DNA from 2 places in the Halobacillus seohaensis genome. Region 1 is predicted to be linked to the other one. Evidence: predicted binding sites of a transcription regulator. Region 1 holds the regulator's gene; the other holds the start of a gene.
What was found. The regulator LexA, encoded in region 1, represses DNA repair genes until DNA is damaged. The targets are predictions, from matches to a motif close to CGAACATATGTTCG.
Positions count from the first base shown of each region.

Region 2: a site for LexA is predicted at 1,789-1,802, ahead of ruvA (Holliday junction branch migration protein RuvA). Genes of this name have one in related genera too.

Region 1 covers NZ_JBHSZV010000004.1:18,014-22,060, forward strand. Annotated here, with positions in the region: gene ACFQIC_RS00335 (DUF2680 domain-containing protein) at 106-429, shown strand; gene lexA (transcriptional repressor LexA) at 1,186-1,809, opposite strand; gene ACFQIC_RS00345 (YneB family resolvase-like protein) at 2,122-2,781, shown strand; gene ACFQIC_RS00350 (DUF896 domain-containing protein) at 2,853-3,086, shown strand; gene tkt (transketolase) at 3,272-4,047, shown strand, end outside.
Region 2 covers NZ_JBHSZV010000004.1:443,016-447,062, reverse strand. Annotated here, with positions in the region: gene ACFQIC_RS02600 (YhcN/YlaJ family sporulation lipoprotein) at 1-79, shown strand, start outside; gene ACFQIC_RS02595 (YebC/PmpR family DNA-binding transcriptional regulator) at 153-905, shown strand; gene ACFQIC_RS02590 (BofC N-terminal domain-containing protein) at 979-1,311, shown strand; gene ruvA (Holliday junction branch migration protein RuvA) at 1,855-2,472, shown strand; gene ruvB (Holliday junction branch migration DNA helicase RuvB) at 2,491-3,492, shown strand; gene ACFQIC_RS02575 (DUF2905 domain-containing protein) at 3,498-3,689, shown strand; gene queA (tRNA preQ1(34) S-adenosylmethionine ribosyltransferase-isomerase QueA) at 3,709-4,047, shown strand, end outside.

The DNA of each region.
Region 1 (4,047 bases):
AGTAGTTTATCTATTGTCCACAGTAAACAAAAGAATTACCATACGAAGGATAAATTTGAAAGTACTGCACACTCTAATAATCAAATAGGTAAAGGAGTTGTATTAATGAATAAAGTTTGGTTAGGTTTAATAGTTGCGTTTCTATTATCTATAGGAACTATGGGATTCTTACCATCAGAGACGGAAGCGGAAGGATTTTCTGATGTGAAATTAACTGAAGAGCAGCAAAAAGAGATGGCAATTCTACAAAAAGAAGCCTTTAATCAGAAAAAAGAAATTATCAACAAATATGTTGAGTACGGGGTATTTAATGAAGAAAAGGGTCTGAAAATGATTTCTAAATTCGAAGATCACTATAATAAGTTAGAACAAAATGATTTTGTGCCAAAGTGGGATCAACATCATAAAAAACATCATAAGAAAGATTAACGTGTTTAGTTTTGAAGTGCAAAATTTGAAGTCAGAAGATGAAACAAAGTTATGATTAGTAAACATATGAACAGGATAGAAACGCCATAATTAAAATGCTTGGAGCAAAAAAGCTCTGAGCATTTTTTATGATATTCTTGTTCAACTAAACCCCGGATTGTGGAATAAAAGAATGGCTGTTCCGCTGCTTTTCACCGGAGAATGGGGGTACACACCAGGTAAGCCTCCTAATTGCTGTTTATGGACTGAAATTATTAACCACAGTGGCTTTATGTCAAGGCCCTTAATTAGGCGGGCTTTATTTAAAAAGACCATCATACCTGTTTTTAACAATTTATCTAAGTGGCTCAATAGATATAACAGATATCTCATACTTTAGCAAAAACGGAGAACAATATGATTCCGATGGAAATATATGGCACGCGACTCCTTCCCCGCTGCCTCTTTCTCCACACAATCATCTCGGAATCGAGTCTTCAACAATCCTGTCTCGTTTATTGAATAACTCCTTTTTTTCTTTAATATAAATACAGAGATTTAATATATCAATATACTACTATTCTAAGTGAATCGTTTGTGCATTGTAATTAATCTAGTTTAGAACCAGTTCTAAGAAGTAACTTAAGTTACCTAGCTGACTTCTTATATTGGCAACCAATAACATAGATAAGTAGGTATTACTTGAAATGGAACGATATAAACAAAAACAGCTAGGAGCATATGGTCATTTGCTCCTAGCTGTTTTTGTTAACAAGATTAATGTACAGTACGGTATAAGCCAACGACCTTACCTAAAATGGATACATCGTTTAATATGATGGGCTCCATAGTGGCGTTTTCCGGTTGCAAGCGAATAAAATTACTTTCTTTAAAAAAGCGTTTAACAGTAGCCTCTTCATCTTCCGTCATGGCTACAACAATATCTCCGTTATCAGCAGTTGTTTGTTGTTTAACAATCACCATATCTCCATCTAATATTCCAGCTTCAATCATACTTTCTCCTTGTACAATAAGAACAAAGCTATTATCATCCGTTCCCGCCAAGGAGTCTGGCAGTGGAATGTATTCTTCAATATTTTCAATGGCTGTGATTGGTGAACCAGCAGTTACTTTACCAATTAGAGGGGCATAAGCAGCTTCTGCCCTAGGTATTGTGGATTCTTCTTCTAACTCAATGACTTCAATTGCTCTAGGTTTTGTTGGATCCCTCCGTATAAACCCTTTCTTTTCTAATCTAGAAAGGTGCCCGTGGACCGTGGAACTCGACGCCAATCCTACTGATTGGCCGATTTCTCTAACTGAAGGTGGATATCCTTTAAGTAATACTTGTTCTTTAATGAAATCTAGTATTTCTTGTTGCCTTTTTGAAAGTTTATTCATAATTGAACACCTCGAACATAGGTTTATAGTAACTACATTCTATCATGTGATGTTCAAATACACAAACAAGCGTTCGAAAAAGGTGTTGACAAGAACAGACGTTCTTATGTAATATAACCATCAAAAGCGAACAAATGTTTCCAGGAACGTTTGTTCTAAATGACGAGGAGTGGAACTATGTTTAATAAACTTTCAAAATTAGATGTGACTTATATTTTATTATTTGCTGCTAGTTTAGTGTTTCTATACTTTTCTATGGTGACTAGCGTATAGTACGCTTGAAGGGAAGCTTTAGAAGAGAGGTAGAGATGCATGAAAGCTATTTTATATTGTCGAGTAAGTACAGAGAAAGAAGAACAAATGAGTTCGCTAGCCAGACAGAAATCTGAATTGATAGCGATGGCCAACAAAAGATCTATCGAAGTTGTGGATTGTATTGAAGAAAAAGCGAGTGGATATGAAATAGAAAGAGAAGGGGTTTTCCGGCTGCTTGAGCAATTTGCTAAAGGCGAAGCGGATTTGCTACTTGTTCAAGATGAAACAAGGTTAGGACGGGGAAATACCAAAATTGCTTTGTATCACCAACTATATAAATTAAATGTACGTGTTTTTTCTTTAACAGATGATGGGGAAATAAGAATGTCAGAATCTGACTCTATGGTCTTACAAATTGTAGGTGTCGTTGAAGAATATCAACGGAAGATCCATAATATGAAAATAAAAAGAGGGATGAAGAAAGCTGTTGATAATGGATATAATCCTCATGATAATTTATCGAACCAACACCTTGCTCCTGGTAGGGAAAGGTTAGCATTTCCAGTCGAAGAGGTTGTGCGTCTTAGAAACAATAACTTAACATTCAATGAGATAGCAGCGACATTAAGAGGACTAGGATATGATGTTTCAAAGGCAACGGTACATAGAAGGTATCAGGAGTTTGTCACACTTGAAAAAAGTGATAGGGAACGTTAGTATATACAGAAGACAAATGTCGACAGGCTCTTGTCTTTCTATGTATTCTAATACCAAAAGGAGTTTCTTATATGCTTTCAAACGAAAAGTTAAATCGCATAAATGAACTGTCACATAAATCCAAAGATCAAGGATTAAATGAGGAAGAAAAGCAAGAACAACAAGAACTTCGTCAGGAATATTTAAAAAACGTACGCAAATCTTTTAAGAATCAATTAAAAGGGATGACAGTAGTAGACCCTGAAGGTAAAGATGTCACTCCTGAAAAGCTTAAAAAAATGCAGGATAATGAGAAAAAAAACTAAGGCATTAATATAACCGCACTCACCCTAAGTGCGGCCTTTTTGTTTAATAATTTATACTAAGGGAACAATAAAATTCGGAACATTTTATCACGTAATTCGATAACTATGCTTGTCACTTAAGCATTTTCATTATAGGATAATATATGTTACATATACGTGAATTTGAAAGGGGAAATTATTTAATTATGGCAAACAGCCTCGAACAAACATCTATTAACTCGATCCGTACATTAGCAATTGATGCAGTAGAAAATGCAAACTCTGGCCATCCGGGAATGCCAATGGGCGCAGCTCCAATGGCGTATACTTTATGGACGCAATTTATGAACCATAATCCAGGTAACTCTGATTGGTTCAACCGTGACCGCTTTGTTTTATCCGCAGGGCATGGTTCCATGCTTTTATATAGCCTGCTACACTTATCAGGCTACAATGTAACGATTGATGATTTAAAGTCATTTCGTCAGTGGGGTTCAAAAACTCCTGGACACCCTGAATTTGGTCATACAGATGGTGTAGAAGCAACAACTGGTCCTCTTGGACAAGGTCTTGCTATGTCAACTGGTCTAGCTATGGCAGAAGCACATCTAGCTGCTAAGTATAATCGTGATCAATACAATGTTGTGGATCACTATACCTTTGCTATTTGTGGAGATGGTGATTTAATGGAAGGGGTTTCATCTGAATCAGCTTCTCTAGCTGGGCATCTAGGATTGGGTAAACTTATCGTCCTTTACGATTCTAATGACATTTCTTTAGATGGTGATCTTGATCGCTCGTTTAGTGAGAGCGTAGAGAAACGTTATGAAGCTTATGGATGGCAAGTGATTCGTGTAGAAGATGGAACGAATACTGAGGAAATCACAAAAGCGATTGAACAGGCTAAACAAAACAATGAACAACCAACTATGATTGAAGTGAAAACAGTTATTGGCTATGGTTCTCCTAATAAGTCGGGTAA
Region 2 (4,047 bases), 430 kb from region 1:
TGCAAGGATTAAAGCTGCGGAAGCACCAAAGGATTTGCAAAAACGAATTCAGCAATTCTTTAATCAGAACCAGGAATAAACGAAAGTTACTAATGAATGGTTTTTATGATATATTTATAGGGAAAAGTATTGCTCCAGGGGAGGAGATACCTATGGCAGGCCATTCAAAGTGGAATAATATAAAGCGCCGAAAAGGTGCACAAGATGCGAAAAAAGGCAAAATATTTATGAAGCATGCTCGTGATATTTTCATTGCAGCTAAAGAAGGTGGAGCAGATCAAGAAATGAACTCGAATCTTCGCTTAGCTGTTGATAAAGCTAAGTCAGACAACATGCCCAACGAGAACATTGACCGTGCTATAAAAAAGGCTACCGGCGATCTGGATGGGGTGAGCTATGAAGAATTCACCTATGAAGGTTATGGTCCTGGCGGTGTAGCAATAATGGTTACTGTGTTAACTGATAATAAGAATCGAACAGCAGCAGAAGTACGCCATGCTTTTAGTAAAAACGGTGGAAACCTTGGGGAAAACGGTTGTGTAGCTTTTATGTTTAATCGTAAAGGTTATTTAGTGATTGATCGTAAAGAAGTGGAAGTAGATGAGGAAGAGCTAATGCTTGAAGTGATTGAAGCAGGTGGTGAAGAACTAGAAGCAAGTAAAGAACAATTTGAAGTATTCACCACACCTGAAGATTTTACAAATGTGAAAGCAGGGCTTGAGAAGAGTGGTTATGTTTTTAACTCAGCAGATGTAACTATGTTCCCCACGACTTATACTCCGCTTGATGAAGACGGAGTCGAGAAGATGTTGAATTTAATTGATACATTGGAAGATAATGATGATGTCCAGGAAGTTTATCACAATCTAGATGCGGATGATGAGGTAGTCGAGAAACTCTCTTAAATGGTTTACCTTATAAAAGTTGTTGTTTCTGAGCATAATAGAAACAACAGCTTTTTTATAAGGAGGAAATAAAGTGTATACAGTGTTGGTGACTACGTTTTTCCTAGTGAGTTTCATGATGCAACCTATCATAGTAGACGAAGAAGGAAAACAAGCAACCCATCATAGTTTCGCAAGTTCTTCTTTACCGATGGATGAAAAAAAAGTTCCGGCTTTTGCACTCGAGGACCCTTTGGAATTAAAAGTCATTTTAAAAACATATGACGAAGATAGGCTTGTTGAAAGGGAGGAATCGGTGGAGAAGATTTGGGCAATGGAAGATTTTTGGGCGGAATACGATGGCTGGGTTGTTGAGGACCAAAAAATAGGAGAGATCGTCTTTCAAAAGAAACTGGAGAAAATATAAATAAATGACAAGACCAATGTGTGAAGTCAGAGAACAGTTATCGTGGAGAAAACGTTAAAATAAGGTTCAATAACATTATAAAAAGCAAATAAAACTACTGGGTAATTTGCGCACAAAAACGCTTGGATTTAAATGCAAGCGTTTTTGTGTGCCTTTAAAATCTTAAGTTCCACGGTTTCAAATTTGTGAATGATAAAAGTTTCCTCGTTCGTTACTCCCTACGAGGCCTCGGCAGCCCGAGTTTCAACTGTCATACTCACGAAAGTTTCATCCATAGTACTAAGATTTCGGAGCCTACTTTATTCAAACGGTGCCGTTCATCTCAATGTGGGTAAGGGGGGAGCAAATCATTCTCTTGAGCCCTTTCTCTGTTTCTAACAACGGAACCATCATTCTGTTCCTGCCCTGTCTACTGGTTTGTATGATTCGCTACTCTTAGGTGTAAAGAGCAGTTTATTCTATTGATTCTTACTTATACGAACATGTGCTTGTGTGATATAATGAGGTCTAAACAAGAATTTGTAGTAGAGGGGAATATTCACCATGATCGCATATGTCAAAGGAGAATTAACGACCATAGATGAGGAAGCAATAGCAATAGAAACTCAAGGGATTGGCTATGAAATCCTCTGTGCCAGCCCTTTTAACTTTCAAGATGAATTACATAAAGAGATAAAGGTACACACCTATCACTATATACGAGAAGATCAGCAACTGCTCTTTGGCTTTAAAAAGAAAGAAGATAAGCTTTTGTTTGCTAAACTTTTAAATGTCTCAGGGATCGGCCCTAAAGGAGCCTTAGCCATCTTAGGTAGTGTAAGTGTTCCTGAGTTTGTATCAGCTATCGAACAAGAAGACGAAAAATACCTTACACAATTTCCTGGTGTTGGTAAAAAAACGGCTAGACAAATGATCCTAGACCTAAAAGGGAAATTAGTTCTCTGGCTCCCTGATGAAGACAATGAACAGACTATTTTTTATGAAGAAGATCTTACAGCAAAAGAAAGAAGAATTCGATTGGATGAGGCATTAGAGGCATTAAAAGCATTAGGCTACTCTGATAAAGAACTCAAGATGATACAACCAGAATTGGCTAAAGCTCAGAATTCAAATGTTGATGACTATGTTAGACAGGGATTACAGCTTCTCATGAAGTCCTAAAGGAAAGGAGGAAAAAGGATGGAAGATCGAATGATATCAGGTGAGGTTCAAGATGCAGAGCAGGATATAGAGCTTAGTTTACGTCCCGAAACACTTCGGCAATACATTGGTCAAGATAAAACTAAGGAGAATTTACGTATTTTTATTGAAGCAGCAAGAATGCGTGAAGAACCTTTAGATCATTCTTTACTATTTGGCCCTCCCGGGTTAGGAAAAACAACGCTAGCCTCTATAATTGCCAATGAAATGGGTGTTCAGTTTCGGACGACTTCAGGACCTGCGATTGAGCGAGCTGGTGATTTAGCGGCTATATTGTCTTCCCTCGAAGCCGGAGACGTGCTATTTATTGATGAAATCCACAGATTACCACGTTCCGTAGAGGAAATCTTGTATCCGGCTATGGAAGATTTTTGTTTAGATATTGTTGTTGGAGCAGGACCTAGTGCGCGTTCTGTTCGTCTTGATTTGCCCCCTTTCACATTAGTAGGTGCAACAACAAGAGCTGGGCTGCTGTCTGCTCCGTTACGCGATCGGTTTGGAGTCCACTGCCGTCTTGATTATTATGATGCAGATGCTCTATGCTCCATAGTGGAGCGAACGGCAGAAATTTTCCACGTGGGTATAAAAAAAGAAGCGGCTGTTGAGATAGCCCGAAGATCAAGGGGTACACCAAGAATTGCTAATCGGTTGCTTAAGCGTGTAAGAGATATCGCTCAAGTACAGGGAGATACAATTATCTCAGAACAGACGACACAAACTGCCCTAAAGATGCTTCAAGTGGATGGGGAAGGTCTTGATCATATTGATCATAAGCTGCTTTTTGCTATTATGGATAACTTTAAAGGGGGACCCGTCGGACTTGATACAATTGCTGCGACAATTGGTGAAGAGTCACAAACGATTGAAGATGTATATGAGCCTTTTCTTCTTCAAATGGGCTTTATTCAACGCACCCCTAGAGGCAGAATGTTAACAGATAAGGCTTATGAACACTTTCAACGGGAGGTGCCAGGCTCTTGACGGGCATGGGTAAAGTCTTTATTGTAATAGGGGTCGTCTTTATTGTTATTGGATTAGTTTGGAGTTTATTTGGCAAACTACCAGGTGACTTCAGTTTTAAGAAGGGTCCAGTTACGGTATACTTTCCAATTATGACTTCAATTATTGCAAGTGTGGTTTTAACCTTAATTTTTTATTTAATTAGTAAAATTCGTTAATTTAGAATAGGAGTTTCACATGAACATTAAGACATATGATTTTGATTTGCCAGAAGATTTGATTGCTCAAGTTCCATTAATAGATCGAGCATCATCGAGACTCATGGTTCTTAACCGTGCCACTGAAAAAATGGATCATTGTAATTTTTCAGACATAACACATTATTTGAAGCAAGGGGATTGTCTTGTTTTAAATGATACACGAGTACTTCCGGCCCGATTATATGGTGCAAAGGAGGATACGGGTGGAAAAGTGGAGGTCTTGTTGCTTCACCAACATGATAACGATCAATGGGAAGTTCTTGTTAAACCTGCTAAAAAAGTTAAAGTAGGCACAAGAATTGTCTTTGGTGAAGGA